3 regions of the Halomonas sp. GD1P12 genome follow, and region 3 is predicted to be linked to each of the others. Evidence: predicted binding sites of a transcription regulator. Region 3 holds the regulator's gene; each other region holds the start of a gene.
What was found. The regulator sigma-54, encoded in region 3, starts transcription at its own class of promoters, with help from an activator protein. The targets are predictions, from matches to a motif close to TGGCACNNNNNTTGCTNT.

Region 1: OCT39_RS10850 (sugar phosphorylase) is a predicted target of sigma-54. The motif match lies at 3,191-3,208, and genes of this name have one in related genera.
Region 2: OCT39_RS15920 (urease accessory protein UreD) is a predicted target of sigma-54. The motif match lies at 4,652-4,669, and genes of this name have one in related genera.

What each region holds. Positions count from the first base shown of each region.
Region 1 covers NZ_CP107007.1:2,334,011-2,344,593, reverse strand. The annotation lists gene OCT39_RS10860 (methyl-accepting chemotaxis protein) at 1-394, opposite strand, end outside; gene dsbG (thiol:disulfide interchange protein DsbG) at 519-1,292, opposite strand; gene OCT39_RS10850 (sugar phosphorylase) at 1,352-3,160, opposite strand; gene nrdR (transcriptional regulator NrdR) at 3,434-3,925, shown strand; gene ribD (bifunctional diaminohydroxyphosphoribosylaminopyrimidine deaminase/5-amino-6-(5-phosphoribosylamino)uracil reductase RibD) at 3,925-5,088, shown strand; gene ribBA (bifunctional 3,4-dihydroxy-2-butanone-4-phosphate synthase/GTP cyclohydrolase II) at 5,219-6,376, shown strand; gene ribE (6,7-dimethyl-8-ribityllumazine synthase) at 6,413-6,898, shown strand; gene nusB (transcription antitermination factor NusB) at 6,895-7,398, shown strand; gene thiL (thiamine-phosphate kinase) at 7,432-8,406, shown strand; gene OCT39_RS10815 (phosphatidylglycerophosphatase A) at 8,403-8,876, shown strand; gene OCT39_RS10810 (YdgA family protein) at 9,122-10,378, shown strand; gene lon (endopeptidase La) at 10,518-10,583, shown strand, end outside.
Region 2 covers NZ_CP107007.1:3,454,201-3,464,783, reverse strand. The annotation lists gene OCT39_RS15945 (metal ABC transporter permease) at 1-555, opposite strand, end outside; gene OCT39_RS15940 (metal ABC transporter ATP-binding protein) at 559-1,341, opposite strand; gene OCT39_RS15935 (metal ABC transporter solute-binding protein, Zn/Mn family) at 1,361-2,329, opposite strand; gene OCT39_RS15930 (PepSY-associated TM helix domain-containing protein) at 2,486-3,862, opposite strand; gene OCT39_RS15925 (DUF2946 family protein) at 3,978-4,394, opposite strand; gene OCT39_RS15920 (urease accessory protein UreD) at 4,711-5,595, shown strand; gene OCT39_RS15915 (urease subunit gamma) at 5,626-5,928, shown strand; gene OCT39_RS15910 (urease subunit beta) at 5,952-6,272, shown strand; gene ureC (urease subunit alpha) at 6,269-7,981, shown strand; gene ureE (urease accessory protein UreE) at 8,295-8,864, shown strand; gene OCT39_RS15895 (urease accessory protein UreF) at 8,842-9,537, shown strand; gene ureG (urease accessory protein UreG) at 9,574-10,206, shown strand; gene OCT39_RS15885 (formate dehydrogenase subunit delta) at 10,469-10,583, opposite strand, start outside.
Region 3 covers NZ_CP107007.1:2,122,420-2,133,002, forward strand. The annotation lists gene OCT39_RS09930 (KpsF/GutQ family sugar-phosphate isomerase) at 1-635, shown strand, start outside; gene OCT39_RS09935 (KdsC family phosphatase) at 672-1,202, shown strand; gene lptC (LPS export ABC transporter periplasmic protein LptC) at 1,324-1,962, shown strand; gene lptA (lipopolysaccharide transport periplasmic protein LptA) at 1,965-2,456, shown strand; gene lptB (LPS export ABC transporter ATP-binding protein) at 2,491-3,216, shown strand; gene OCT39_RS09955 (RNA polymerase factor sigma-54) at 3,322-4,734, shown strand; gene hpf (ribosome hibernation-promoting factor, HPF/YfiA family) at 4,816-5,124, shown strand; gene OCT39_RS09965 (PTS sugar transporter subunit IIA) at 5,129-5,599, shown strand; gene rapZ (RNase adapter RapZ) at 5,696-6,610, shown strand; gene OCT39_RS09975 (HPr family phosphocarrier protein) at 6,666-6,935, shown strand; gene OCT39_RS09980 (hypothetical protein) at 7,008-7,547, shown strand; gene pmbA (metalloprotease PmbA) at 7,622-8,962, opposite strand; gene yjgA (ribosome biogenesis factor YjgA) at 9,056-9,586, shown strand; gene tldD (metalloprotease TldD) at 9,609-10,583, opposite strand, start outside.

The DNA.
Region 1 (10,583 bases), 210 kb from region 3:
GGGCGGCCTCGAGCAGATCCGCGTAGAGCCGCACGCCGTTGGCGTCTTCGTAGCCACTCATATCGGTGCCGGTGTCTCGCGTCGGGTGTGAAATGACGCGAAGCTGATCGTCGAAGGCGAACAGGTATTCGCCGTCGTTGTAACGGAGATTCGAGATGAGCTCGACGGCGCGTCGCTGCGCCTCCTGCTGATCGAATTCGCCCTGGCTTGCCCTCGCCTGCAGCGCTTCTACCTGGCTTTGAACGCCAATCACGATATAGCGGATGCTGGCTTGTCGTTCGTCGGTGAGCGTTTGGCGGTTATCCCAGGCCAGCCACCCCACGAGAAGCAGCATCGATACCCAAATCACCGCCAGTGTGCCCCAAAGCTTTTGTGTCGTTGTTAAACGCTTCATGGAAGATCCTTTTATTATTGATATGTCTTTTATCGGCCTCCTTGAGGGGCGCATTAGAAGCGAGTGGGTACTCTTTAGTCGTAGTGGAATCGGCTTCGGTGCGCCTGAAAGTGTATCGGGCGGCTTAGGGCGCCTCACCACCCATCATCTCGATCAGACGCTGCTCGCTCGGCAAGCCCTCGATACGATCCAGGCGTGTATGCCCCTCTTCGGTTTGGCGCTGAAGGGCGGTCGTGGGCGTGGCGACCAAGCCCAGCCCTTCGAAGAGCTGGTTGTTGGCGTAGACCTGCTCCTCGATCTCGATGGCCTGGGCGCCGGGTTCGAGCGGCTCGCCTTCGCTGTGGGCCGTCAGTGCGGCGGTGGGGTCCTCGGCGGCCAGTATCGTGGCCGCAAGCGCCGGGCTCGTGGGTGCCAGAATGCCGACCATAATATGACGAATCTGCACCTGACCGGCCTCGACCCAGGGGCGCGTTTGGCGCCACAGCCGCTTGCAGTAGGTGCAGTTGGCATCGGTGAACATGTAGAGCGTGCGCGGCGCGTCGACATCGCCGTCCTGAATCCAGTGGCTCTGCGCCAGGCGCTGCCAGGTCTGCGCCTCCAGCGGCACCCGAACCGCGGCCTCGAGCTGCGCCTCGGTCAGGTTCTCGCCGCTTGAGTCGAAAAGCGTGCCGACCACGGCGTGCTCGCCATCCGGCGTCAGGTAGACGATCATCTCCTGGCCCTGGCGGCTCGCGCCAAAGCCCGTCAGTCCGCCAGGGGCGTCGATACGCTCGTGAATGGCGATGCCTTGCGCCTTGAGCGCCTCGATCGGGGCAGGCAGCGGCGCGGCGCTGGCGGCGGTGGCGAGAACGGCAAGCATCAGCGCGGCAGTTGAGGCGGTCTTGCTAAAAGTCGCCATGGTGAGTCTCTTGTGTGAGTGGAAAAGCGGGCGGGTTCATCGTCTCGATCCATATCACCTCAACCGCCGTCGCTCACCAGCCAGCGAACGGCGTAGGGCGGCAGGGCGTTTTCCGGCGTCCAGGGCGTGGCATCGGCCAGTAAGCGCCACTGATTCGCGTCGAGCGCTTGCGTGAGCTCTGCACCGCCGTCACCCGGCGGGGCGGGCTGGTCGGTCACGTTGAACAGCGCCAGCAGCGTGCGGCCATCCTCGAGCGGGCCGCGTGTGATCGCCAGCAGGTTGTCGCTGGTGGCCAGCACCTGCTGGGCCGCCGCCGGGTTAAAACAGGGCTCGGCACGGCGCTGGCGCAGAAACTCCTGCAGCGCGAAGAATATATCATGGGTTGGCGTGGTCGGGCTTTCGAGCAGCAAATCGAGCTCATCGAGCGACCAGCGGTGGCGGTTGATCGAGCGCAGCCGCCCGCTTCGCTCGACGCCCTCATGATCGTTGAGCGAGCCGGTCAGCGTGTGAATGTAAAGCGCGGGAATACCCTGGAGCGTGAGCATGATCGCCTGGCTGCAAAGAAAGCGAGCGATCTGCCAGGGGTCTGGTCCGCGCCGGGTGCCGCGCATCGCCTCGAACCAGGTGATGTTGATTTCGTAGGCGGTGTCGGTGCCGTCCGGGTTGCTGCGCATACTGACGAAGCCGCCAAAGCGGTGCATCAGCTCCAACAGCGCGTCGCGCTCGTGATCCGGCAGCAAACCCTCCAGCGGTCGCACGCCGATGCCGTCGTGGCTGGCGGTGAAGTTCAGGTAGGTGCAGTTATCGGGCAGCGGCGGCAGACTCGCAAGCCAGGCCTGCATGGTCACGGTTTCGCCGCGGGTCAGGGTGTGAAGTAGAAGCGGCGGCAGGGCGAACTGGTAGACCATGTGCGCCTCGTCTGCGGCGCTTGCGCGCTCCGGGGCGCCCGGCGCCAGCCGGTCGAGGCCGAAGTAGCTGATGTTTTCGGCGTGAGGTACGTTGGTTTCGGTGATGAGTAGCGTTCCCGGCGCAATTTCGTCGACGATCGCACGCAATAGCCGCACGACCGTATGGGTTTCGGGAAGGTGAATGCAGTTCGTGCCCAGGCGTTTCCACAAAAAGGCCACCGCGTCGAGGCGAATGATGCGGATGCCCTGCAGCAGGTAAAAAAGCAGAATGCCGACGAATTCGAGCAGCACGTCCGGGTTCTCAAAATTAAGGTCGATCTGGTCATCCGAAAACGTGGCCCATAGATGGCGCGTACCCCGGCGGGTGGCCACGGGCACCAACAGCGGACTGCTACGCGGGCGGGTCACCTGGGAGACATCGGTTTCCGGGTCGACCTCGATGAAAAAGTCGCGCCCGGGAAGGCTGCCGGTCAGGTAGTCGACGAACCAGAGCGACTCGCGAGAGACATGGTTGAGCACCAGGTCCCCCATCAGGTCGAAGTGGCTGGCAAGCTCGCGAATGTGCGACCAATCGCCTAGCGCCGGGTTGACCTCACGATAATGGATGACCGAAAAGCCGTCGTCGCTACTCCAGGGAAAAAATGGCAGCACGTGAACGCCGCTGATGCAGTCGCCTAACCGTGCGCGCAGAAAATCGCTCAGCACGGTCAGCGGCGCCGTATCGCCTTGAACGATCGAGTCGCCGTAGCTGATCACCCACTGATCCTTTTCGCTCCAAAGTGGTGCGTCGGCGGGCGTGCTGGTCACGCGAGCAACCGGCGTGCCGTCCTGGCTTTCGCCGCGCTCACGTGCGTTTCGATAGTATTCCAGGTGCTGCTTGACGCGCCGCGTGACTTCGCCGGCGCGGTGGCCGTACAGGTGGGTCAGGTAGCGGTGAAGTGTCTGTTCGAAAAGCGTCATGGCGCCTCCTCCGGGTAAACTGTCACAAACGCTGCAGCTTGTGTGCCAAATCGTTACAATGCTAGGTTATGCCCGCACCTGTCAGCGCGGCTTCAGGGCGCCCGTGATTAAAAAAACGCGTCAGGCAGCGCGCTTTTTTAATCACGTATCGGTGTCGACGCGCCGGCTTCGATGCGCGTTGACCTTAATAGGTGCGTTCTTTACTGCTTTAACCGTTACTGTTTTAACCATAGCTGCTGCTTCGACCGCTGCTTCAACCATAGGTGAACGGCCATGCATTGCCCTTTTTGTGGTGCTCACGATACGCGGGTGTCCGATTCGCGCCTGGTGGCCGACGGCGACCAGGTGCGCCGGCGCCGCCAGTGTGCCAGCTGCCAGGAGCGCTTCACGACCTACGAAACCGCCGAGCTGATCATGCCGCGGGTGGTGAAGTCCGACGGCTCGCGGGAGAGCTTCGACGAGGTCAAGCTGCGCGCCGGCATGCTGCGTGCGCTCGAAAAGCGCCCGGTCAGCGCCGAGGCGATCGAGGCGGCGGTCGAGCGCATTCGCCAGCAGCTGCGCGCCCGGGGTGATCGTGAAGTCAACGCCCGCGATATCGGCGAGGCGGTCATGAACGCGCTCAGCGGGCTCGACCAGGTGGCCTATATCCGCTTCGCCTCGGTCTATCGCAAATTTCAGGATCTCGACGAGTTTCGCGCCGAGATCGACCGCCTGGCGCCTCAGGGGCCCAAGAGCGACGCCGGCAAGCCCCGCGAGGAGAGCTGATGGACGCGCCGTTTTCCAACGCCGACCACGTGCACATGGCCCGCGCCATTACGCTGGCCAAAAAGGGGCTTTACACCACCGACCCCAACCCGCGGGTCGGCTGCGTGATTGTTCAAAACGGTGAAGGGGGCGGGCACGGCCTCGTCGTCGGCGAGGGCTTTCACGAGCGCGCCGGCGAACCCCACGCCGAGGTGCACGCGCTTAACGCCGCCGGCGACAACGCGCGCGGCGCAACGGCGTTCGTATCGCTCGAGCCCTGTTCGCATACCGGGCGCACCGGGCCTTGCGCCGAGGCGCTGGTCGAGGCCGGCGTGGCGCGCGTGGTCGTGGCCATGGTCGACCCCAACCCGAAAGTGGCCGGGCGCGGTATCGAGCGCTTGAAAGCCGCGGGCATTCGAGTCGATGTGGGGCTTTTGGAGGCGGACGCCCGCGCGCTCAACCCGGGGTTCGTCTCACGCATGCAGCGCGGTGTGCCCTTCGTGCGCCTGAAAATGGCGATGAGCCTGGATGGGCGCACCGCCATGGGCTCCGGCGAGTCGCAGTGGATCACCGGGCCCGAGGCCCGGCGCCAGGTACAGCGACTGCGCGCGCGTTCGAGCGCCATTTTGAGCGGCGTCGAGTCGATCATTCTGGACGACGCTCGCTTGACGGTTCGCGCCGAGCAGCTGGGCCTGGAGAACGCCGAGACGGTCGTGACCCGCCAGCCGCTTCGCGTGATCATGGACTCCACGCTTCGCCTGCCGCTGGCCGCGGCCTGCCTGCAGGAGCCGGGCCAGACGCTGGTGATCACGACCGAGGCGCATAGTGAAGAGAAGCGCCAAAAACTCGAAGCGGCGGGGGCGCGCATTCACGTCATGCCCGCCGTGAAGGCGGGGCGGGTGTCGCTTTCTGATATGCTCGGCTTTTTATCGAGCGAGTATGATGTCAACGAAGTGCTGGTCGAAACCGGCGCGACCCTGGCAGGCTCCCTGCTCGATGCAGGGCTCATCGACGAGCTGCAGCTATTTGTCGCGCCGACACTTTTGGGAGGCGAGGCGCGACCGCTTTTCGCCCTCCAGGGGTTGAGCGAAATGGCGGACCAAAAGCGCCTCGATATTCAGGATATTCGTGCCGTCGGCAACGATTGGCGCATTATCGCCACGCCCCGCGCGGTGGCGCCTTGAAAGAACGTTTTCGATGATCGTGACACGCGCAGGCCAGGCCTTGCGCGCGCTAAATCTGGCGCGGCGGGGCCAGCCACGGTACCCTGCGCGCAACATCGCACGACGGTGCGGCTACTTTACGGGAGTTTCCATGGTGCAACCCTCTTTTGATGGTTTGTCCCCGATCAGCGAGCTGGTCGAGGATATCCGCCAGGGCAAGATGGTGATCCTCATGGACGATGAGGATCGCGAAAACGAAGGCGATATCATCATGGCGGCCGAGAAGGTTCAGGCCGAGCATATCAACTTCATGGCACGCCACGCCTGTGGTTTGATCTGCATGCCGATGACGCGCGAGCGCTGCGAGCGGCTGAACCTGCCGCTGATGGTGGGCAACAATGGCTCGGGCTTTGGCACCAAGTTCACGCTCTCGATCGAGGCGCGCGAAGGGGTCACCACCGGGATCTCGGCCGCCGACCGCGCGCGCACCGTGCAGGCCGCCGCCGCACCCAACGCCCGCGCGGCGGATATCGTTCAGCCTGGCCACATCTTTCCGCTGATGGCCGAGCCCGGCGGCGTGCTGCGCCGAGCGGGCCACACCGAAGCCGCTTGCGATCTGGCCGCCCTTGCCGGGTGCGACCCGAGCGGGGTGATCTGCGAGATCATGAACGATGACGGCAGCATGGCGCGCCGCCCGGAACTCGAGGTGTTCGCCAGGGCGCACGGGATCAAGATGGGCACCATCGCCGAGCTCATTCATTACCGTATGGTCAACGAGCAGACCGTCGATCTGATCGAAACCACTCAGGTGGCGACCGCACACGGCCCGCTTGCGCTGCACGTGTTTCGCGACCGGCTGCAGGGCGGCCACCACCTGGCGCTGGTGAAGGGGCGGCCGTCGCCGGACACCACGACGACGGTGCGTGTTCACCTGGAGGACACGCTCAGAGACGTGCTGGGGCTCAAGCACGAGGCGTCATCGCGCTGGCACGCCCATCGGGCGCTCGAGGAGATCGCAGCGGCAGAGGCCGGCGTGCTGGTGCTGATCGATGAGGGTCACCCGGCCCAAGATTTGAAGGATCAGCTGGATATCTTTTTGGGACGCGTGCAGCCGCCGCGCACCAGCGACTCCGACGGCTCCGGCCACTATTTGACCATCGGCACCGGATCGCAGATTCTGCGCCATCTGGGCGTGGGCAAAATGCGCCTTTTGAGCTCGCCGTGGAAGTTTTCAGCGCTGTCGGGGTTCGACCTGGAAGTGGTCGAGCTGGTAAGCCCCGACAACGGCACCGATTCAGCGTCCGTGTGAGACGTTCTGATACGCTTATTGAGTAGGATGAAAGAGATGCAATCCCTTATGCAAGTTGAAGGCAGCTTCGTCGATGTCGACGGGCGCTACGTAATCGTCGTTGGGCGGTTCAACCATCACGTGGTCGATAGCCTCGTCGAAGGCGCGGTCGATAGCCTGACGCGTCACGGCGTCGATGCCGACAATATTCATATCGTCCACGTGCCCGGCGCTTGGGAGCTTCCGCTGGCGGTCAAGCGCGTGCTCAAGACCATGAAGCCCGAGGCGGTCATTGCGCTGGGCGCGGTGATTCGCGGCGGCACGCCGCACTTCGAGTACGTGGCCGGCGGCTGCAATACGGCCATCAACCACCTGCAGCTCGAATTCGATACGCCGGTGGCCAACGGGGTATTGACCGTGGAGTCCATCGAGCAGGCGATCGAGCGCGCCGGCACCAAGGCGGGCAACAAGGGCACCGAGGCCGCGATGGCCGCCATGGAAATGGTCTCGCTCTTGCGTGCCCTGCCCGGAGACGACTCATGAGCGAGCGTCCGGAGCGTAAGCAAAGCGCCGCCCAACAGGCTCGTCGCGCCGCGCGCGAACTGACCGTTCAAGCGCTCTATCAGTGGGACATGACCGGCAAGTCCGCCACCACCGTCGAGGCGGAATTTAGAAGCCAGCTCGCCGACGATGACCTGGAAGACCACGAAAACTGGGTCAAGGTGATGGAGATTGCCGACAAGGCACTGTTCCATACGCTGTTGCACGAAACCGTGCGCCACAAGAGTGAGCTCGACCGCGAAATCGCGCCGCTTCTGGATCGTCGCCTCGAGGATCTCGACGCGGTGGAGCTGGCCATTTTGCGCCTGGGCGCTTATGAGCTTGCCAAGCGCCCGGAAGTGCCTTACCGCGTGGCGATCAACGAAGGCGTGGAGCTGGCCAAATCCTTCGGCGCGACCGATGGCCACAAGTACGTCAACGGCATCCTCGATAAGCTGGCGAATCGCTTACGCAGTGCCGAGGTCAGCGCTCGCCGCCTGTAAGGCGCAGCGCTTGAATTGCGTTAAGGGGCCATTGTGTTTGGCGAATTCGAACTCATTGAACGGTTTCTAAAGCCCGCGCCCGCCGCGCTCGATCGCGGCGTGGCGCTGGGCGGCGGCGACGATGCGGCGCTTTTGATCCCGCAGGCGGGCTTTGAACTCGCGGTAAGTGTGGACACCTCGAACGCGGACGTTCATTTTCCATCCGATGCCCCCGCAAAGGCCATCGGCCATCGCGCGCTGGCGGTGGCCTTGAGCGATCTGGCGGCGATGGGCGCGCGTTCGCGCTGGTGTTTGATGGCGCTGACAACGCCTGGCGGTGCGTTTGAAGACGAAGCCGCCGCCGCGTGCTGGCTCGAAGGCTTTGGCCGGGGGTTCCACGCGCTTTGCGATCGCCACCAAATGGTGCTGGCAGGCGGGGACGTGACCCGCGGGCCGCTTGGCATCAGCGTGACCGTGATGGGCGAGGTGCCCAAAGGACAAGCGCTCACCCGCGCTGGCGCCCGCCCGAGCGATTTGATCGCCGTGACCGGGGCGCTTGGCGGCGGCGCCGGAGGGCTTGCGCTTTGGCAGCGCGGCGAGCGCGATCTGGCGCACCCGCTGTTAAAGCGCTACCTGCTGCCCGAGCCCCGGCTCGAGGCGGGCATTGCGCTGCGCGGCATCGCCAGTGCCGCGCTTGATATCTCCGATGGGCTGCTGGCCGATCTCGGCCATGTGCGCCAGGCGTCGAACGTGGGCGCCGAGCTCGATATGGATGCGCTGCCTGCCGCCGAGGGCCTGATCGAGGCGCTGGGCGAGGAGCAGGCGCAGGCCGCCATGCTCGGCGGCGGCGACGACTACGAGCTGCTGGTGACGCTGGCACCCGGTGAGCTTGAAAAGGCCCAAAAGGCGCTGGCGGCTGTGGGGCTCGCGCTTTCTGTGATCGGGCGCTGCTGCGAGGCGCCGGGCGTTTATGGCGTGCCGGCGGACGCGGCGCCAGGCTGGCAGCATTTTCATCGGGGGCGGCCATGATCAAGGCTCCATCAAGCGTCTGGCGACGCCCCACGCACTTTTTCGCCTTCGGCCTGGGTAGCGGCATGGTGCCCTGGGCGCCGGGTACCTTTGGCACGCTGGCGGCCATTCCGTTTTACTGGATCATGGCGGATCTGCCGCTGGGCTGGTATTTGAGCGTGGTGCTGGTCGCCTTCATCGTGGGCGTGTGGCTGTGCGACAAGACCTCCCACGATCTGGGCGTTCACGACCATTCGGGCATCGTCTGGGACGAGTTCGTCGGCTACTGGATCACCATGGCGGCGGTACCGTTCTCCTGGGAGGCGGCGCTTTGGGGGTTCATCGTGTTTCGCATCTTCGATGTTTTCAAACCCTGGCCGATCCGCTGGGCCGACCGGCGGGTCGCCGGCGGCTTTGGCATCATGATCGACGATGTCATGGCGGGCATCTATGCCTGGAGCACCATGCACCTGTGGTTCTGGCTGCACTAGGCCAGAACCGGGTCTTTCATGCCGGTGTCACGGGGCGGTATTACGCTTTAAAGCGTCGTGTTCAGGGTGATGCGTTTGGCCTTAGCGTGTAAAAGCAATAAGGTGATTATCCATAGACGTGGCTAAAGCAGCGCGTAACCCAGGCAATACGCAACACAAGCAATACGCAACAAAAGCAGCACGGTCACGCAGCGGCCCGGCACGTTGGAAGAGGGCGCCTGATTTCGGCTATCCAGGGAGATGGCATGCGCAAGGAACGTCTTATAGTCCCGATCATCGTCGTGGCGTCGCTCGTTTGGGCCGTCGCGCAGTTGATCTCGAGCGTTCTGTTCGAGCGCAGCCTGAGCCAGGCGCTGGAGGATCTGGAAGCGCGCGGCGAGTGGCGCGTCAGCCGCCCGGAGAGTCGCCCCGGCTGGCTCTCGTCTCAGGGACGGCTTTTGCTATCGCCGCTGCTGGGCAGGCCCTGGCAGTTGGAAGTCACCTACGATGCCCGCCACGGGCTTTTGAGTACCGACGTGCAGGGCACGCTGGTGCCGCGGCTGGGAAGCGCTTTGCAAAAGGCAGTGGGCGAGGTGTCGGCGCTGTCGCTGCCGCGCTGGCAGGGGCGCTACCATACGCTGAGCGGCAAGAGCGAGCTGCGCCTGGCGCTGGCGCCGTTCGTCATTCAGCAAAGCGGGCGCGAGCTCGATGTGCGCGGCGCGCGCCTGCGCCTGGAGGGCGTATTCGGCGACTGGCGCCTTCGCGCGCTGTTCGACCAGCTCACGCTGAGCGATGGGCCGGCCTACCTGCGCTTTGGCCCGACGGTACTGGAAAGCCGCTACACCTATATCGAAGACGCCTACCACTTCGCCCAGCGCGACCATCTTACCGTCGAATCCACCACGCTCTTTTATCCGGGATACGAGATCACCGTTGCCCCGACGGAAGTGCAAAGCCAGATGGTCCTGGATGAAAGCGAGCTGCGTCTGAAAGGGCGGCTGGCGCTGGGGGATGTGCATGTACCCAGCGAAGCGCCGGATACGCCGCTTGTGAGCGGCGAGATCGAGGCGGAGCTTTCAAGGCTCAACGCCGACGCGGTGCGTCAAATCATTCGCCGCCTGCGCCAGGAAGCCGCCTGGGGCGACCCGGAGCGGCCGATGGCCGAAGGCGTCATGGCGCGCATCGAGCCGGAGGTGCTGCAGCTTTTAAGCGACTCTCCACGCCTTGACGTGACCCGCATCCAGCTCGAGAGCCCGCTGCTGGGTATCGATGTCGCCGCCGACGGCGCGCTTTTTTTCGACGGCCGCCGCCTCGATGCGCTCCGTCTCGAGGATCTGAACGACGCCAAAACGCGCTGGCGCTGGCGCGACCGGCTCGACGGGGACTTCGTCTGGTACGACGCGCCCACGGTCGCCGCGCTCTGGCTGGGCCTGCCGTTGGGCACCCAGGAGCTGCAGTTCGACGTCATTCGCGGCAGCTGGCGGGTCAACGGACGGCCGCTGCCCGAGCTATTGCCCCAGTAACTCGCTGTTCGCTGACCGGTGCGGGGCACCCCTGGCGCGATACGGTTATCTGCCCAAGGGTTGAAGTTTCATCGCGCTGCCCACATTCCATTGAACATGCCAGACGGCGTGGCCGTCAGTCTCAGTCGATGGAGGGCGCATGAGCGACCAGGATCATGAACACGATAACGATTCACCCGTTTGGTTGACCGACGAAGACGTCGGC
Region 2 (10,583 bases), 1.3 Mb from region 3:
CTCGATGGCCGCCGCGGGCATGCCGAGGGTACGGGCATACTCGGGGTCGAAGGTAACCAGCTTGGCCTGTTTCCAGAACGCGGCGAGCAGCGCGAGGGTGGCCAGCGTAATGGCGCCCATCACCCACAGATCCGAGCGCAGCGTTGCCGCGGCCTGGCCGAACAGAAACGCCTCCAACCCCCCCTGGGCGGCGTTGCGGGTGCCCTGAATGTAGGTGAGCAGCACGATACCCACGGCGAAAAAGAGACTCAGGCAGACGCCCAGCCCGGCGTCGGTTTTAAGCCGGCTTTTACGTGTGAGCAGCAGCATGGTGAGCGCGGCCAGCGTGCCGGTGACCAGCGAGCCGATAATGATGCCGCCCAGATCGCGGCTGCCGGTGATGATGAAGCTCAGACATATTCCCGGCAGTGCGGCGTGGGAGATGGCGTCGCCCAGAAGGCTCTGACGGCGCAGCACCGCAAAGCAGCCCAGCGGCCCGCTGATCAAGCCCAGAAGCGAGGCGCCGATCACCACGTTTTGAAAGGTGTAGTCCGATAAAAGCTCAAGCCAGTGCATGCATCACGTCACTTTGGAGGCGGGGAACATCAGCGATTCTCTGTCGCCGAGCAGGGCGATCTGGCCGCCGTAGGCCTTGCGCAGATGATCGATCTTGAACACGTCGCGCGCCTGGCCGGCGGCGATCACGCGCACGTTCAAAAGCAATAGCCAGTCGAAGTACGTACTCACCGTTTGCAGGTCGTGATGAACGACGATCACCGTTTTGCCTTCATCGCGCAGGCGGCGCAGGATGTCGATGATCGCCCGCTCGGTGGTGGCGTCGACCCCGGCCATGGGCTCGTCGAGAAAGTAGACGTCGGCTTTTTGCACCAGCGCGCGGGCCAGAAACACCCGCTGCTGCTGACCACCGGAGAGCTGGCTGATCTGGCGGTTGGCAAGCTCGCTCATGCCGACCATCGCCAGCGCTTCCATGGCCTCGCTGCGCTCGCGTCGGCCCGGGCGCCGGAGCCAGCCAAGGCGCCCGTAAAGCCCCATCATCACCACGTCCAGCGCCGTGGTGGGAAAGTCCCAGTCCACGCTCGAGCGCTGCGGCACGTAACCCACGCGCTTGCGTTGGGAGGCGTAGGACTTGCCGTGCACCCGCACCTCGCCGGAAAGCGACGGTACGAGCCCCAGAAGGCTCTTGATCAGCGTGCTTTTGCCCGCCCCGTTGGGGCCAACGATGCCCGCCATGACGCCGGCGGGAATATCCAGCTCGATATCCCACAGCACCGGCTGGTTATGATAGCTCACGGTCAGGTTCTTGATACTGAGTGCCGGCTCAGCGTTACCGGTCGTTGTCATCAAACAGTGCCTTTGATCGTCAGGTGTCGAGCTGCCATTCGCTTGCCCAGCCCTCGAGCGCTTGTGGCAGGGGGGCGAGGGAGCCGCCCAGCGCCTCGACGATGTGTTCGGTATTGCGGTAGATCATGCCCATGTAGGTGCCGTCGACGGTGCCGTCGTCGCCCATGGCGTCGGAGTAGAGCTCGCCGCCGACCACGACCTCATGACCTTTTTGGCGCGCCGCGTCGATCACCGCCTGAATGGTGCGCGGGTTGATGGTGCTTTCGACGAATACCGCCGGCACGTTGCGCTCTACCACACTATTGGCCATGTTGCGGATATCGGCAATGCCGGTTTCGGTTTCGGTACTGATGCCCTGGATGCCCTCGACGTCGATATCGTAGGCGCGGCCAAAATAGCTGAAAGCGTCGTGGGCGGTGACCAGTACGCGCTGCTCCTCGGCAATGGAAGCGATGCTCTCCTTGACCCACTCGTGCAGCGCGAGAAGCTCGGTTTCGTAGCGCTCGGTGTTGGCCTCGATGGTTGCGGCACACGCCGGGCGCGCCTCGATCAGGGTGTCGCTCAAGGTCGGGACGATGTTCGCCCAGAGCGAGACATCCATCCACAGGTGCGGGTCGACCCCGTAGGCGCCCTGGGACGTGATCAGCGCATCCTCCTCGATCGACGCGGGGGCGACGGCAAGCGTCGGCGTGCGTGTGGCAAAGTTCTCCAGCACCGAGCCAAGCTGGCCCTCCAGCGCATAACCCGAGTAGAGAATTTGCTCGGCGCCGCGCAGCATGGCCACATCGTTGGCGCTGGCCTGGTAGAGATGCGGGTCGACGCCTGGGCCCATCATCGCCTCGACGCTGACGCACTCGCCGCCCACGTTCTGGGCCACATCGGCAATCATGCCGATGGTCGCCACCACGTTCAACGGCGGCTCGTCGGCCAGCGACAGCGAGCTCAGCGGCAGTAGCGCCATAGCGGCAACGAGACGTTGTACGGCCATGATGGATCCTCGCGGTGATCGAAAAGCGGGCGTTTTTTTTGCGTCTGGTAAGAAGTATAGCCTTTGCTAAGTTTCCTGCCAGCGGCGCTGCCTGTCAAGCGATGCAAGGGCGAGAAGACGTGCCCCGGCCCCCGGGAAAAGGGCCGGGGAAAAGGATCAAGCGCCGCGTGCGGCGAGGCGGCGCTGCTGCAAAGGACGCACCACAAACCCATCGATGAGCAGCATGATGAGAATCGCCGCGCCGGTCAGCGGAAAGAGCACCCCGCCGCCGACGAGAATCGCCAGAATGCCGCGAAACGCGCGTTTGTCCCGCGGCAGCGGCGGCACGCCCAGCCCGCCTTTCGGGCGACGCTTCCACCACATGACGCCGGCGCTGACGCACAGCAGGATGATCGCCACGCACACCGCCAGAAAGAGCAGCTGATTCGCTCGCCCGAACTGCTGACCCATGTGCACGTTGATGCCGAACTCCAGCCACCGCCCGAGCGGGCCGTAATCGGCGTAGCGCATGTCCACGAGCGGCTCGCCGCTGTAGCGGTCCAGATGCACCACCCGCTGCTGGCTCACCTCGTCCGGGTAGACCGAGCCGGAGTAGACGCCGGTCGGGGTAGTGGGCAGGCTGACCGCAAAGCCCGAGTGCAACCCAAGGCGCTCGAAGGTGGCCACGGCCTCGTTCAGGCCGATATCCGCCTGGCCCGTCGACTCGGTCGATTCGGTCGATTCGGGCACTTGCGCCTGCTCCAGCGACCAGCTCGTCGGCGCCTGCTCGCTCAGTTGCGTGCTGGACATTGGCACCTCGGTTCGAACCCCGGCGGGGTAGCCGAAGTTGTTGCCGTTGGCCCACTGGTTCACCTGAGCGCCCCACACGCCGGACCAGGGCATGCCGGTGATCGCCAGAAACAGGATGAAGGCGCCGACGAACAGCCCCGTCACCGCGTGCAGGTCGCGCCAGAAGACACGCTTTTGCGGCGCGCCGCGTACGCTGACCACACCGCCCCTGGCGTTGGTGCGTGGCCACCACAGATACACGCCGGTGAGCACCAGCAAAATCGCGAAGCCGCCGGTGATCTCGATCAGCTTGCGCGGCGTGGCGCCGAAGAGCTTGAAGCTGTGCAACTTTCGCACCGTCCACATGATCGTTCCGCGATCGTCCAGTGCGCCGAGCACGCGCCCGGTGTAAGGGTTCACATACACCGCCAGGCGCTCGTCGTTGGTCGTGCGCACGGTGACTTCCGCCGAGCTCTCCGGCGTGGCCGGGGCCGTGTACTTGAGCGCCGTTCCCGGATGCGCGTCGAGGGCGGCGCTCACCTGAGCGGCGGGCGTTTCTACGCTTTGCTGCACCGCGACGCGTTTGACGTCGGCGTGGACGATGGCATCGATCTCGTCCTTGAAGAGATACAGCGCCCCGGTGATCGAGAGGGTGATCAGAAAGGGCAGCACCAGAAGGCCCGCGTAGAAGTGCCAGCGCCAGATGGCGCGGTAGAGATCGAACGGCGTCTTCGCCGCCGATCGGGGGTCGACATGAGCAGTCATTACGGCTCCTGCAGCGCCCGCTCGAAGGGGCGCCCGAGTGATAGCGACACGCACCCGGCGGCCAGGGGCGGCCGTCAGGTCGTCAGAATCGGGTCATACAAACTGATGGGTGTCGTCAGGCGAGCGGCGGGGCGCGGACAGGCGCATGCAGGTAGTTGTCGAAGGACGCGAACCCCTGATGCGGCGACTTTGGCCGCGGGGCGTGGTGAACGAATGCCTGCCGCGCAATGGCGGGCAAAAACGCATGAGCCGAGGGAAACTGCTGCCACAGGGAGCAGTAGCCGCACTCGTGAAACCAGGTGAAGATGGGCTCGATCGACGGCTCAGGCGACGTTTCTGGGGCGGCGTGAGAGCGGTGCGCCGAGGATGGGTGGTCGTGGTGCGCGCCGGAGGCGGCGTGTCGATGCGCCTCGTGATGACCGGCCTGGGACTGCGAAATCAGCGGGCCGATCAGCAGCAACAGCATGGCCGTGAGCGCCGCGTGAAGCGCAACGCGGTACCAACGACGATGGGTAAAGCGCTGAAGTGGCAAGATGACGACCCTTGGCAAAACGTCGATAGCGGGCCTTGAGGGGCAGGCGGCCCGATTGATCGTGCCATGGTAGCGTAAAACGTGACCCGTTAAGAGGTTCGCGATGTGGCCTTTTGTCCCGGGCTCGGTCCCGTTATTACACGGCTTGCGCTTTTATGGTGCCTTTTCAGTCAGAATGTTCAATTCTGGTGCATGACGTTGGTCACGATGAGTTGCTCTGCCCCGGCAAAGGGCCGCTTGGCATCCTTTCACCATTTTGGCGCATTAATTGCATTGGTCAGGGAATATGAATCAATCGATCAAGAGCGACCGTCTGATGACGGCATGCGATAGCAACGCATCATACACCCCCTCCGGCCACCGTTTCGACGACCAGCGCCGCTGGGCGGCGTCGCTTGCGCTGCGTTTTGCCCAGCGCGACGGCGCCACGCGCATGACTCAGGCGCGCCATCAGGGCCCGCTTCGCGTACAGCGCCCGTTCTACCCGGAAGGCCGCGGTGAGGCCTGCCATATCTACGTGCTGCACCCGCCTGGTGGTTTGGTCAGCGGCGATGCGCTGAGCATCGAGGCACAGGTGGAAAAGGGCGCCCACGCGCTTTTGACCACCCCCGCCGCCAACAAGCTCTACAAGGCAGACAGCCAGGGCGTGGCCTGGACCCAGCGCACTGCGCTTACCGTGGAGGATGGCGCGGTGCTCGAGTGGCTCCCCCAGGAAACCATCGCCTTCGATGGCTCGAAAGGCGAGCAGCGCACCCATATCGCCCTTCACGGTAGTGCCAAATGCCTGGGCTGGGAGGTGATGGCGCTGGGCCGCCCGGCAAGTCAGCTTCCGTTCGTGTCCGGGCGCATCGAGCAGCACTTTCGCCTGACGCTGGATGGCAAGCCCCTGTGGCTCGAGCGCCAGCCGCTGGACCCGCTGCACCCGCGTTTCGTCGGCCGTTGGGGCCAGGGCGGCGCCACGGTGCAGGCCACCCTTTGGGCGATAGGACTCGAGGACGGCCCCGCCGCCATCGAGGTGCTGCGCGAGACGCTTGCGGCCGAGCCGAACTGGGCAGTGACTCTTCGCCATGGCGTGCTGCTTTTGCGCTACCTGGGCGGCTCGCGGGTGGATGCCTGGGCGCTTTGCGAGCGGGCCTGGCAGCTTCTGCGCCCGCGCTTGATCGACCGCGAGGCCCACACGCCGCGCATCTGGCTGACCTGACGCTTCATCTTTTTGAGAGGATAACGCCGCATGGAACTGACCCCGAGAGACAAGGACAAGCTGCTGCTGTTCTCCGCCGCGCAGCTAGCCGAGCGTAGAAAGGCGCGCGGTTTGAAGCTCAACTACCCGGAAGCCGTGGCGCTGATCAGTTTCGAGATCATCGAAGGCGCCCGCGACGGCAAAACCGTGGCCGAGCTGATGAGCTTCGGCCGCGAGATATTAACCCGCGATGACGTCATGGAGGGCGTGGCCGAGATGGTCGACGAGGTGCAGGTCGAGGCAACGTTTCCCGATGGCACGAAACTCGTGACCGTTCATACGCCGATCAACTAGCGTTACACCCCTTGGAGGCAGCCATGATTCCTGGTGAGTATCAGTTAAAAGAGGGTGAGATCGAGCTGTGCGCCGGCCGCGAGCGCATCACCGTGGAGGTCGCCAACACCGGCGACCGGCCCATCCAGCTCGGCTCTCACTACCACTTTGCCGAGGCCAATCCGGCGCTTGAGTTCGACCGCGCCAAAACCCGTGGCTACCGGCTCGACGTGGCCGCTGGCACCGCGATCCGCTTCGAGCCGGGTCAGAGCCGCGAGGTCACGCTAATTCCGTTCGTCGGCAAGCGCGAGATCTACGGTTTCCGTGGCGATGTCATGGGTGCGCTGGAAGGAGACACGCAATGACCACGAACAGAATCAGCCGTCAGGCTTACGCCGACATGTACGGCCCCACGGTAGGCGACCGCGTGCGCCTGGGCGACACCGAGCTCTGGATCGAAGTCGAGCGTGACGCCACCCACTACGGCGACGAGGTGAAGTTCGGTGGCGGCAAGGTGATCCGCGATGGCCAGGGCCAGAGCCAGCGCGTCGATTCCGCGGTGATGGATACCGTCATCACCAACGCGCTGATTCTCGACTGGTGGGGCATCGTCAAGGCGGATGTCGGCCTGCAAGCCGGGCGTATCGCTGCCATTGGCAAGGCGGGCAATCCTGACACCCAGCCGGAGGTGGAGATCGTCATCGGCCCGGGCACCGAGATCATCGCCGGTGAAGGCAAGATTCTGACCGCCGGCGGCATCGACGCCCACATTCACTTCATCTGCCCCCAGCAGGTGGAGGAGGCGCTGATGAGCGGCGTGACCACCATGCTCGGCGGCGGCACTGGCCCCGCCACCGGCTCGAACGCTACCACCTGTACGCCCGGCGCCTGGCATATCGGCAAGATGCTCCAGGCGGTGGACGATCTGCCCATGAACATCGGCCTGCTCGGCAAGGGCAACGCCAGCCTGCCGGAAGGGCTCGAGGCGCAGCTCGAGGCCGGCGCCATGGGGCTCAAGCTTCACGAGGACTGGGGCACCACGCCGGCGTCCATCGACACCTGCCTGAGCGTGGCGGAGAAGTACGATGTCCAGATCGCGATTCACACCGATACGCTCAATGAGTCGGGCTTCGTCGAGGATACGCTCGCGGCGTTCAAGGAGCGCGGCATTCACACCTACCACACCGAAGGGGCGGGCGGCGGCCACGCGCCGGACATCATCACCGCCTGCTCGCTGGAGTACGTGCTGCCGTCCTCCACCAACCCGACGCGCCCCTACACGGTCAACACCATCGACGAGCATCTGGATATGCTGATGGTCTGCCACCACCTGGACCCGAATATCCCCGAAGACGTCGCCTTTGCCGACTCGCGCATTCGCCGGGAAACCATCGCCGCGGAAGACATCCTGCATGATCTGGGCGTGATCTCGATGATCGCCTCGGACTCCCAGGCCATGGGCCGGGTGGGCGAGGTGGTCTGCCGTACCTGGCAGACCGCGCACAAGATGAAGGTGCAGCGCGGCCTGCTGCCGGAAGACGAAGCATTGGGCGCCGACAACCTGCGCGCCAAGCGCTACATCGCCAAGTACACCATCAATCCGGCGATTACCCACGGGATCAGTCACGACGTGGGGTCTATCGAGGTGGGCAAGCTGGCCGATCTGGTGCTCTGGAAGCCGGCGTTTTTTGGCGTGAAGCCCTCGCTGATTCTGAAGGGCGGGATGATCGCTGCGGCCCCCATGGGCGACCCCAACGCCTCGATCCCGACGCCCCAGCCGGTGCACTATCGGCACATGTTCGGCGCCTTTGGCCGCGCGGCGAGCCAGACCCGTCTCAACTTTGTCAGCCAGGCCGCCATCGATGCGGGGCTCAAGGAGCGCTTGGGGCTGCAAAGCGCGCTGTCGGCGTGCAAGAACGTGCGCGGGGTGCGCAAGAAGGACATGAAGCTCAACGACGCCTGCCCGGAACTGACCGTGGACCCGCAGACCTATGAAGTACGCTGCGACGGCGAGCTTCTGACCTGCGAGCCCGCCACGGAGCTGCCGCTGGCGCAGCGGTATCACCTGTTCTAGGAGCGGTCGCTAGCTGGAGCTACTCCTACAGGGTGCGGGCTCGCCCTTGTAGGAGCTGGATTCATCCGGCGATGGAAGGCGCTAGCCTTCCCTTGATGAGGTGCCCCCTTAAAGAGGTCGCTAGCTAAAGCTACTCCTACGGTGCACGAACGTATTGTAGGAGCCCGATTTATTAGTGGTCCGACACTTCGGCGATGGAAGGCGTTAGCCTTACCTTGGTGAGGTGCCACCGTCGGTCGCTAGCTGAAGCTGCTCCTACGGGGGGCTGGACGAGACAAGGCGCGCCACTTATTGAATGGCTAAGAGGTCGATCATGCTGAAACTGATAGAACGGTTAGGCCCCGTGGAAGCGAGCGCCGCCAGCGATACGCTCACGCTGCCCTTCGAGCTGCGCATCCGTGGCCGCCTGAAGGCCGAAAGCGACGCCGGCCAGGCACTGGGGCTGTTTCTCGATCGCGGCCCGGTACTGCGTGACGGCGAGGGGCTGAAAGCCGAGGACGGCACCGTGGTGCGGGTGTGCGCTGCCATCGAGCCGGTGGTCACCGCGCGCGTATCCGCTGGCCTTCCGCTGGCGCGCTTGGCCTATCACCTGGGCAACCGCCACGTGCAGCTGGCGCTGGGCGAAGACGAGAAGGGCGGTTGGGTGCGCTTCCCGCCGGATCACGTGCTGGAGGAGCTGGCAACGCTTCTGGGCGCGCGCCTCGAGCACCATAACGATACCTTCGACCCGGAGCCCGGCGCCTACCAGCAGTTGGGCCACGCGCATGCGCACGACCACGGCCACCACGACAGTGAAGAGGTGGAGACGGCGCATGAACACTCTCACGAACATTCGCATGAGCATTCGCATGAACATGGCCATGACCACACCCATGGCCACTGAGTCCCAAAACGATCTGGCGCTGCTGGGGCTTTTGCAGCTGGTCAGCCCGGCGCTGCCGATCGGCGCCTTCGCCTTTTCCCAGGGGCTCGAGAGCGCGTTTGAGCTTGGCTGGGTGGACGATGAAGAGAGCCTGACCGAGTGGCTGTCCGGCGTGCTCGACGACGGCCTGACCCGCTGCGAGCTGCCGGTGATCGCACGCCTGTTCGAGGCCTTCGAGCGCGGCGACGCCGCCGACGTTGCCGAGTGGGACGCGTGGCTTGCCGCCACCCGGGAAACCGCGGAGCTTGTCGCCGAGGACAGCCGCCTCGGCGCATCCCTCAAGCGGCTATTGGGCAGTCTTGAGCTTCTGCCTGAAGGGAAATTGCTGCCCGAGCAGGCCGGTTACGTAACGCTTTTCGCCTACACCGCCTTTACGCGCAGCGTAAGCCCGCGCCAGGCCCTGCTCGGCTTTGGCTGGGCGTGGCTCGAAAACCAGCTGGCGGTGGCGTGCAAGGCGCTGCCGCTGGGCCACACGGCCGCCCAGCGCATCATCGAGCGGCTGCGTCCTGCGCTTTCATACGCTGTGGACCAGGCGCTAACGCTTGATGATGACGCGCTCGGCCCGGTGCTGCCCGGCGTGGCGCTGGCAAGCGCGCTGCACGAAACCCAGTATTCCCGGTTGTTTAGAAGTTAACGTTTAGAAGCTGATTGACCGATTCAGGAGAACGATATGACACACTGTTTACGCGTAGGAGTCGGTGGACCGGTAGGCTCCGGCAAGACCGCACTACTCAAGCAGCTCTGCCTTTCGCTGCGCGATCACTACGATATCGCCGTGGTGACCAACGATATCTACACCCGTGAAGACGCGGATTTTCTGCTCAAGCACGACGCGCTGGCGGCAGATCGAATCCTCGGGGTCGAGACCGGCGGCTGTCCGCACACCGCGATCCGCGAGGACGCCTCGATGAACCTGGCGGCGATCGACGAGCTGCAGAGCCGCCACCCGGGATTGGAGCTGGTGCTGGTGGAGTCCGGCGGCGACAACCTCTCGGCGACCTTCAGCCCGGAGCTTTCCGATCTCACGCTCTACGTGATCGACGTCTCCGCCGGCGACAAGATTCCGCGCAAGGGCGGCCCGGGCATCACCAAATCGGATCTTCTGATCATCAACAAGATCGACATCGCCGAGCAGGTGCACGCCTCACTCGAGGTCATGGAGCGGGATTCGAAAAAGATGCGCGGCGAACGGCCCTTCGTATTCACCAATCTTTACGACGGTGTCGGGCTCGAGGAGATCATCCGCTTCATTCTGGACAAGGGGATGCTGGAGGAGCGCCGGCCCGAAAGCGCTAGCGCGTAAAAACAGGTCGGCGTACAGGCAATAAAATGGCTGCCCTGGCCAGGCGGTTAAATGGTCAGAGCAGCCCAAACGGTGCGGCACATCCGTGTCCAGGTGGGCCGTTTTTGGCCTCAAGGCTCCCACAGTGAACCTCGCGCCTCTCAATCGCCTTAACTCAGGTTAATAAGAGGCGTTTTACACCGTTTGTAGCCTACTTGATTGGTTAACCGGCGATTGTGAAAGGGCAAACGCGCACGTTAGGGCTTTTTGATAGCACTCGTATTCAGCTGGCCTGGCGCTGGCTTAGCCGCTCGGCGAGCAGCATTGCTGCCTGCCTGGCCACCGGCGAAAAGCCCGTCGCGTCACCCTGCACGCGCTCAGCCAGGCGCTTTTTCATC
Region 3 (10,583 bases):
TAAAGCGTCTGGGTGTGCCCTTGATCAGCATGACCGGCCGGCCGGACTCTACGCTTGGCACTCACGCCGATGCGCATCTAAACAGCGGCGTTGCCCGCGAGGCGTGCCCGCTGGATCTCGCCCCGACCAGTTCGACCACCGCCGCCCTTGCACTGGGCGATGCGCTGGCGGTGGCGCTGCTGGAAGCGAGAGGCTTCACCGCCGAGGATTTCGCGCTATCGCATCCCGGCGGCAGTCTTGGCAAGCGCCTGCTTTTGCGCGTCAAGGACTTGATGCACAGCGGCGATCGCCTGCCGACGGTGGCGCTTGGAAGCCCGCTACGCGATGCGCTGCTGGAAATCACCCGTCAGGGGCTGGGCTTTACCTGCGTGGTGGACGATCAGGGGCGTCTGGCCGGTGTCTATACCGACGGCGATCTGCGCCGCACCCTGGACGAGCATTTCGACCTTCGCGAAGTCAGCGTCGACGAGGTGATGACACGGCCCGGCAAGCGCGTGGGGCCCAACATGCTCGCCGCCGAAGCGGTACGCCTGATGGAAGATAGCCGTATCACGGCGCTGGCGGTCGTGGATGAACACGAGCGCCCGATCGGTGCCTTACACATGCACGACCTGCTCTCCAGCGGCGTGATTTGATCAACGTTTACCTTACTTGATGATAACGGAGTCCCCATGGCCGTACCCGATGCTCTCAACGACCGCCTTCGTAACGTTCGCCTGCTCGCCATCGACGTGGATGGCGTCATGACCGATGGACGCCTCTATTTCCAGGCCGACGGCATCGAGATCAAGGCGTTTCACACCCAGGATGGACACGGGCTCAAACTGCTCAAACGCGCCGGCTTTCACGTTGCGCTGATTACCGGCCGCGACTCTCCCATGGTCAGCCAGCGCGCCGCCGCCCTCGGTATCACCCACGTCCACCAGGGGGTCGAGGACAAGCTCGCCACGCTTAAAGCGCTCTGCTCGCGGCTATCACTGGATCTCGATCAGGTGGCCTACTGCGGTGACGATCTGCCGGATCTCAAGTGCATCAAGCGCGCAGGCGTCGGCATCACCGTCCCCAACGCCCCGGACTATATGCACACCCACGCCGACTGGATCACCGATGCGCTCGGCGGCCACGGCGCGGTGCGCGAAATTTGCGACACGCTGCTGATGACCCAGGGCCACTGGGACGCGGTGATGGATACCTATCTTTAACATGACTACCTATCTTTAACATGACTACCTGTCTATAACCTTGCGGTCGCGATGATCGCGCGCAAGACTCAACGGCTCTCCTCGACGAAAGCCGCCCTTGAACCGACCCCGAGGTGACACGATGCCGGGCTCGACGGCAAGACGGATCAAAAAACGCCTTTGGCTTCCCGCCCTGGTCATCGCCCTGGGCGCCTGGCTTGTGTGGCTGGACCCGGGCGGCCCGGCGACGGTCGCGGTCGACCCGGACGTACAGCGCGAAGAGCCCGGCCACGTGCTCGAGAATGCAGGGCTTACGCTTTTCAACGACACCGGCGGGGTCTCTCAGCGCCTCGATACGCCGCGGCTGGTGCATACGCCCCAGCGCGCGCTGACCGAAATCGAGGCGCCGCGGGCAACGCTTTACGACAGTGAGCAGCGTCAATGGCTTGCCAGCGCCGATCATGGCACGCTGCAAAACGAGCGCCAGACGCTGATCCTGGAAGGCAACGCCCGGCTGCTCGCCCCGGACGAGGGCTGGCAGCTCGATACCGAGCGCCTACACTACGAGGGTCTCGAGCGCCACGCCTATACCGAGGCGCCCGCACTTTTGCAGCAGCCGCCCCAACGTATGAGTGCCGAGCGCATGGACGTCTGGCTCGATGAAAGCCAGGTACGCATGAGCGACAACGTGCGCGGCACGCATCCGCCGGTTCAAGCGCGACAAGCCGCCGACCCGACACCCCAGGACCCTACCGTTTCGGATTCCACCTTGCAGGAGTAGTTATGCACGCTTATTTACGAATCGCACTGCTGAGCCTGGCGCTGCCGCTGACCGCCCAGGCGCAAACCAGCCAGGCGCCCGTCGAAGTGGAAGCCGACCGGCTCGACCTCGACCAGCGTGCGGGCACCGCGGTCTATTCCGGCAACGTCAACATTCGCCAGGGCGAGATGCAGATTCGCGGCGACCGCGTCGAAATCACGCGCAACGATGCCGGCGAGCTCTCCCAGGCGACCGCCACCGGCGAGCGCGCCTATCTTCGCAACCAGCTCGAAAATGAGCCGGCGCCCATGGAGGGCTGGGCGCGACGCATCGTTTACCACGTCAGCGAGCGCCGGGTCGAGCTGATCGATCAGGCCGAGCTCACCCAGCGCAGCGACCGCTTTCGTGGCGGGCGGCTGGAGTATTTTATCGACCGCGAAGTGGTTCAGGCGCGCTCCGACGTCAGCGGTGGCGACAACCAGCGCATTCGCATGACGCTGCAGCCCGCGCAATAGGAGAGTCATCGTGTCGAGCACCCAACCTGAAGCGATCAAGACGCTTCACGCCCGCCACCTGGCCAAAAGCTACAAGCGCCGCCGGGTGGTCAAGGATATCAATCTGGAGATCACCCAGGGCAGCGTCGTGGGCCTGCTTGGCCCTAACGGGGCGGGCAAGACGACCTCGTTTTACATGATCGTGGGGCTGGTCAAGGCGGATGCCGGAAGCGTAGGTATCGACGAGCTGGATTTGACCCGGGCACCGATGCACGAACGCGCCATCGCCGGCATCGGCTATCTGCCCCAGGAGGCATCGATCTTTAGAAAGCTCTCGGTGGCCGACAACATCATGGCCATTCTGGAGACGCGCAAGGAGCTGGACCGCCCTGCCCGCCAGGCGCGCCTGGAGCAGCTGCTGGAAGATTTTCACATCACCCACATTCGCGACAACCTGGGGATGAGCCTCTCCGGTGGCGAGCGCCGCCGCGTGGAAATCGCCCGGTCGCTGGCCACTGACCCGGCCTTCATCCTGCTCGACGAACCCTTCGCCGGGGTGGATCCAATTTCCGTCGGCGAGATCAAGTCGATCATCCTTGCGCTCAAGGCGCGCCATATCGGCGTGTTGATCACCGACCACAACGTCCGTGAGACGCTGGATATCTGCGACATCGCCTATATCGTCGGCGACGGCCATATCATCGCAAGCGGCGACGCCGACGCCATTCTTGGCGATCAAAAGGTGCGCGAGGTCTATCTGGGCGCAGATTTTCGCCTCTAACCCGGTGACAACCATAAAGTTCCGGGTAGTGGCATATTTATTGCACTTGCGTCGAACCCCGTCTCGCTCTAGTGTGGAGCTTTACGAGTAACGAGTGGTTCTTCGATGGTCATGAAAGCTTCTCTACAGCTGCGCGTCGGTACGCAGCTGACCATGACACCGCAGCTGCAGCAGGCTATCGCCCTGCTGCAGCTCTCGACGTTGGACCTGCGCCAGGAGATCCAGCAGGCGCTCGACGCCAACCCGCTTTTAGAGCAGGAAGACGAATTCGGCGAAGAGACAACCCAGGAGACGCCAGAAACCGAGTGGGAAGAGAGCATCCCCCAGGAGCTTGCCACCGACAGCGAATGGTCCGACACCTACCAGGACATGGCCGCCGGTGGCAGCGGCGAAGGCCCGGATTTCGAGCGCCAGGCCACTGGCCAAAGCCTTCAGGGGCATCTGTTGTGGCAGTTGGCGATGACGGATACCAGCCCACGAGACCATGCCATTGCCGAAAGCCTGATCGATGCGCTGGATGCCAACGGCTACCTGACCCAGCCGCTTAACGACATTCGCGAAGGCCTTAAGGCCCAGGGCCTGGACGGCCTGAGCCAGCGGGAGGTGGAAAACGTGCTGCTGCGCGTGCAGCAGTTCGAGCCCACCGGCGTGTTCGCCCGCGATCTGCGCGAGTGTCTGCTGCTACAGCTGGCAGCGCTTGCCGACGATACTCCGCTGCTGATGCAGGCCCGGCGCCTGGTGCGTCAGTTTCTGGAAGCGCTGGGCAAAAACGACCTGCGCCTGTTGAAACGCCGCCTCAGCCTCGATGACGAGCAGCTCGACGATGTGGTTCGGCTGATTCGAAGCCTCGACCCGCGCCCGGGCAGCGCCTTTGGTGCCACCAACCAAAGCTACATCACCCCGGACCTGGTGGTCCGTCACGACCAGGAAGGCTGGCATCTCGAGCTCAATCCGGAGGCGCTGCCCAAGCTTCGCGTTCAGCCGGACTACGCCAGCCTCATCAAGCGCGCCGACAAGAGCCAGGACAATCAGTTCTTGAAAGAACACCTGCAGGAGGCGCGCTGGCTGATCAAGAGCCTGTCGAGTCGAAACGACACCCTTTTGCGCGTTGGCCGCGAAATCATCGCTCGCCAGATCGGTTTTCTGGAGCGCGGCGAAGAAGCGATGAAACCGTTGATTCTCGCCGACATCGCCGAAGCGGTGGAGATGCACGAGTCGACGATCTCGCGGGTCACGACGCAAAAATATATTCACACGCCCCGCGGCGTATTCGAGCTCAAGTACTTTTTCTCGAGCCAGGTGAGCGGTCAGGACGGCGGCGACAGCCACTCCAGCACCGCGATCCGCGCCCGGCTCAAAAAACTGATTCAAGACGAAACGCCAGGCAAGCCGCTATCGGACAGCCATTTGGTCACGCTACTCGAGGCCAACGGCATCAACGTGGCCAGGCGCACCGTGGCCAAATACCGCGAAGCGATGGGCATTCCCTCCTCCAGTGAGCGGCGCCGTTTACGTTAAACGGGAAACTTGCCGGCAGGGCTTTGCAATGGCGGAAAAAGGGTTACAATCGAAGGACAGTCCTGGATTAGGAGTACGTCGATGCAAGTGAACATTACCGGTCATCACCTGGAACTGACAGACGCCCTGCGTGACTACGTCAACGAGAAACTCGAGCGTATCGAACGCCACTACGACAACATCACCACCGTGCAGGTGACGCTGTCGATCGAAAAGGAGCGTCAGCAGGCCGCCTGCACGCTGCATGCTTCGGGCGCCGACGTACACGCCGAAGCCGAGGACAACGATATGTATGCCGCCATCGACGCCCTGGCCGACAAGCTCGACCGCCAACTGGTAAAACACAAGGAAAAAGCACAGGCCCGCGCCCAGGGCGCTGGCGTGCGTTAATTCGATGACCCTGGAAACCATACTCCCCCCGGAGCGCGTGCTGTTCGACGTCCCCGGGGGCAGCAAAAAACGGGTGCTGGAGTTCTTCAGCACGTTCATCGCTCAAAACACACCGAGCCTGGATAGTCAGGAAGTCTTCAGCCGGCTGGTCGGTCGTGAGCGCCTTGGCAGTACCGGCATCGGCAATGGGGTCGCGATTCCCCACGCCCGAAGTCCGCACTGCAGCGCGCCGATCGCCGGCTTTCTAAAGCTCGCCGAACCCGTCGACTTCGACGCCATCGATGGCGATCCGGTGGATCTGGTGTTCGTGCTGCTGGTACCGGAAGAGGCGGACGACACGCATCTGGCGCTTTTGGGCCAGGTCGCCACCATCATGAACGACGCCACGACCCGCGCGCAGTTTCGAAAGTGTGAAAGCCAGCGCGAGCTTTTAGAGCTGGTCACCGCCCGCATTCGCGAGCAGGCGCAGGGGTAAGCCCACCACCTTCGCTTTTCCCGGCCCTTCAATCGCAATCGCGCTTACGTACAGGCGTGTGCCGATAAGAGCGCTCACTGACCGAAGAGAGACACGATGCAACTTGTGATCATCAGCGGCCGCTCCGGGTCGGGGAAGTCCATTGCGCTTCAGGCGCTGGAAGATTTGGGCTACTACGCCATCGACAACCTGCCGGCAATGCTTTTGGGCTCGCTGGTCGAAGAGCTTGGCCAGCACGGTGAGCGCACGCACCTGGCGGTGAGCATCGATGCACGCAATCTGCCCACCGCGCTCGAACGCTTCCCTGCGCTGCTCCAGGACATCAAAAACGGCAGCACCCGCGTTCAGGTCATTTATCTGACCACCGACGCGCGCACGCTGCTCGAGCGCTACTCCGCCACTCGTCGGCGCCATCCGCTCACCCGCGACAGCGACATGACGCTGGAAGAGGCGATTTCCCAGGAGGAGCAGACGCTATTCGGCATTCGCGAGCTGGCGGATCTGATGATCGACACTTCGCGGCTCACGGTGCACGATCTGCGCCGACGCATCACCGACCAGCTGGGGCACCAGCGCCAAAGCCAGCTTACGCTCACGCTCGAGTCCTTCGGCTACAAGCGTGGCGTGCCGCTGGACGCCGATATCGTCTTCGACATTCGCTGCCTGCCCAACCCCTACTGGGACCCGACGCTACGCCCCCACACCGGTCGTGACGACGCGATCGTCGGTTTTCTGGAGAGCTACCCGGTGGTCGGTGATATGCGCCAGGACATTCTCGATTGGCTCGAGAAGTGGCTGCCCGCCTACCAGAATAGCCAGCGTAGCTACATGACCGTTGCGATTGGCTGCACCGGCGGCCAGCACCGCTCGGTCTACATGGTCGACCGGCTGGCGCAGGATCTGCTCGCCTCGCGCGGGGGTGTTCAAGTGCGCCACCGGGAGCTGGGCCTTCACTTTAGCCTCGACGCCACGAGCGGCTCAAACGCTGTTGACGACCGATCAACGGCGTAACGCAGGGGCCGGGATCAGCACCACCATAAGCAACGAGCGGAAAACAGGGAAACAGGTGCCAGAAAGACGTTTGACACTGACCAATCAGCGCGGCCTGCACGCCCGCGCCGCCACCAAACTCGTAACCTGCGCGCAGCGTTTCGAGGCGAGCGTGCACGTCTACCGGCAGACCCAGAAAGCCGATGCCGCCAATATCATGTCACTTTTGATGCTGGCCGCACCCTGCGGCACCGAGCTCGTTGTAGAGGCCACGGGCGACGACGCCGAGGCGGCGCTGGACGCCCTACAGGCGCTGTTCGAGGCGCGCTTCGACGAGGACGCCTGATCCCCGTCCAGGGCGCTACGCCTTTTCATCGATCGGTTCTCAGCGGCCGATGCTCATCTATCGGGCCCCATCATGCAGCTCATTCAGACCGGTAAGTACTCCCGGGTCTATTTCGACCCGGCCCGCGATCATTTCATCAAAACCTTTCATCCCAAGGCCTTCGACCGGCTGCGCTATCTAACGCGCATTCGCCCCTACCCTGGGCACAACTTCGCCCTGGTCGCCGCGCGCCTGGAGGCGCTCGGTATCGCCACGCCGCGCATCGTCGAGGCCCGCCCTTACCGATTGGTCACCGACAACGTCCACGGTGAGCCGCTCAGGGCCCACATTCTCGACTCCCCAAATCTACAGGAGCAGTATCTGGACGCGCTGGCCGCTTTCGATCACGAGGGCATTCACTGTCGCGGCCTGCACACCGAGAATTTTCTGGTCCATGAGGGCCGCATGGTGGCCATCGACCTCGACGCTTACAAGCTGCCGCGCTGGCGGCGCTACCCACGCCGGGAGTATCTGGACTGCCTGAGTCGCTCGCTCGCCGGGCCCGAGTACTTTTTGTTCGAGCGTCTGCTCGAGCGCCTGAACCTGGACGCCCAGTACCGCCCCAAAAGCTAATTTGAAAAACGCTACCCATAAAAAAACCCGCGACGCAGTTCGAGCCGTCGCGGGCTATCGTACGTGTTGCGCGTTTAGTCGCCGGCGACGGTCATGGCGTCGACCAGCCAGCTTCCCGTGTGGATACTGCCCCGGGTATCGATGTCGTCGCCCAGCGCCTGGAGGCCCTTGAACATCGTCATCAGATTACCCGCGATGGTGAACTCCTCGACCGGATACTGGATCTGGCCGTTCTCGACCCAAAAACCCGCAGCGCCGCGGGAGTAGTCGCCGGTTACGCTGTTCACGCCCTGGCCCATCAGTTCGGTCACCAGCACGCCGCGCCCCATGCGCGCCAGCAGTGACTCCAGGCTTTCCTGCGGCGCTTCGAGGCGGATGTTGCGCGCCCCGCCCGCATTGCCGGTCGTGGTCATGCCAAGACGCCGGGCGCTGTAGGACGAGAGCATATAGCTTGCGATGCGCCCATCTTCGATAAAGCGGTTGTGGCGCGTCTGCACGCCTTCACCGTCGAAGGGCGAGCTTGCCATGGCGCCGACTTCCAGCGGGCGCTCCTCGAGGTTGAACCACTCGGGAAACAGCGGCTCGCCCAGCTTGTCGCACAAAAAAGAGGCCTCGCGGTAGAGCGCGCCGCCGGCCAGCGCTCCCATGAGATGCCCCACCAGCCCGGATGCCAGAGACGGGTCGAACAGCACCGGGAACGTGCCGGTCGGCGGGCGTTTGGCGCCCAGCCGGCGCAGGGTACGCCTGGCCGCTTCGCGCCCCACGCTTTGTGGGTCTCTCAGCGCCCGCGGGTCGCGGGCGCTGGTGTAATCAAAATCGCGCTGCATGCCCTGCTCATCCTGGGCGATCAGCATGCAGGAGAGCGAGTGACTGCTGCCCTTTTGCGTGCCTACGAAACCGTGGCTATTGGCGTACACCCGCACACCCTCGCCGCTTGAAAGCGAGGCGCCTTCGGACTGATGAATGCCGGCCACCTCGCTCCCGGCGCGCTCGCAGGCAAGCGCGAGCTCCGTGGCGCGCTCGGTATCCAGCGCCCAGGGGTGATGCACGTCGAGATCAGGCAGGTGGGTGGCCATCAGGGAGGCCTCGGCGAGTCCCGCCGCCGGGTCCTCACCGGTATAGCGCGCAATCGACAGCGCCTTCTCGACTGCCGCCTTGATCGAGGCGGAACTCGCGTCACTGGAGGACGCGCTGCCCTTGCGGCTGCCCACGTAAAGCGTCACCGCGATGCCTTGATCCCGGGAAAGCTCGACGGTTTCGACCTCACCCAAGCGCACGCTCACCGACAGCCCCTGGTCGACGCTGGCGCCTACCTCGGCCTGGTCGGCGCCCAGCTTTTTGGCCAGCGCCAGCGCCTCTTCGGCCCGCGCGACGAGCTCCTGCTGCTGCGCGGCCGCGTCGAATGCCTGTGCCATAACGTTCTCCTTATCGCCGCTGTCGCGGGCGGATCAATGTAAGGGTCGCAGCTGATATACTAGCCGGCGACAAATCTATCAAGTGAGTGACGTATGCCTAAAAAACGCCCTGCGGTCGAGTCTTTCGATGAGCTCGACGACGCCCCGGAGCGGCCCAGCAAATCCCAGCTCAAGCGCGAAATGCACGAGCTGCAGGCGCTGGGCGAAACGCTGATTGCGATGAGGCCCGCCGAGCGCGCGCGCTTTCCGCTCTCCGACGACATGCTCGCCGCCATCGATGAAACCTCCCGCATTCGCTCCCATGAAGGTCGCCGGCGCCACATGCAGTACGTAGGCAAGCTGGTGCGCAAGGAGGATCTGAACGCGATTCAGGCGGTGTTCGACGCCATTGAAGCGGAGAAGAACCAGCGCGATCACGCCTTTCACCGCCTCGAAAAGTGGCGCGACCGGCTGATCGACGAAGGCGACCCGGCGGTCGATGCGTTCATGGCGGAGCACCCCACCGCGGATCGCCAGGCCATTCGCCAGCTCGTTCGCAACGCTCAAAAGGAGCGTGAGCAGGAAAAGCCGCCGGCCAGCGCCCGCAAGCTTTTCAAACACCTTCGCGAAACGCTCGTTCTCTAATCCTCTTTCACCGCCAGGCGCATCAGGACTGGGTGCCGCCCACGGTCAGCTCGTCGAGCTTGAGCGTGGGCTGACCCACGCCAACCGGCACGCCCTGGCCTTCCTTGCCGCATACGCCGACGCCGGTATCCATCGCCATGTCGTGGCCGATCATCGACACTCGCCCCATCGCCTCGGGGCCGTTGCCGATCAGCGTCGCCCCCTTGACCGGCGCGGTAATTTTGCCGTCCTCGATCATGTAGGCCTCGCTTGCCGAGAACACGAACTTGCCCGAGGTGATATCCACCTGGCCGCCGCCAAAGCTCACCGCGTAGATGCCGCGCTTGACGCTTTTGATGATCTCGTCCGGGTCGTCCTGACCGGCCAGCATCACCGTATTGGTCATGCGCGGCATGGGTAGGTGGGCAAACGACTCGCGCCGCGCGTTGCCGGTCGGCGCCATGCCCATCAGCCGCGCGTTGAGCTTGTCCTGCATGTAGCCGGTAAGAATACCGTCCTCGATCAACGGCGTATTCTGGCCAGGCGTACCTTCGTCGTCGACGCTCAGCGAGCCGCGCCCGTCCATGATCGTCGCGTCGTCCACCACGGTCACGCCTCGGGCGGCGACCTGCTGCCCCATGCGCCCGGAAAACGCCGAGCTGCCCTTGCGGTTGAAGTCACCTTCCAAGCCGTGGCCGACGGCTTCGTGGAGCAAAATGCCCGGCCAGCCCGCACCGAGCACTACCGGCATCTGACCCGCTGGGGCATCGATGGCCTCCAGGTTGACCAGCGCCTGGCGTACCGCCTCCCTGGCGTAAATCGCCGGCGCGCCCTGCTCTTTTAACGTGGCCATGGAGTAGCGCCCGCCGCCGCCGGCGCCGCCGCGCTCGCGGCGGCCGTTTTTGAAGGCAATCACGCTGACGTTGAAGCGCACCAGCGGACGAATGTCCGCGGCGAGCGTGCCGTCGCTTGCCCGCACCAGCACCACCTCATAAGTGCCGGAAAGCGAAGCGCTGAC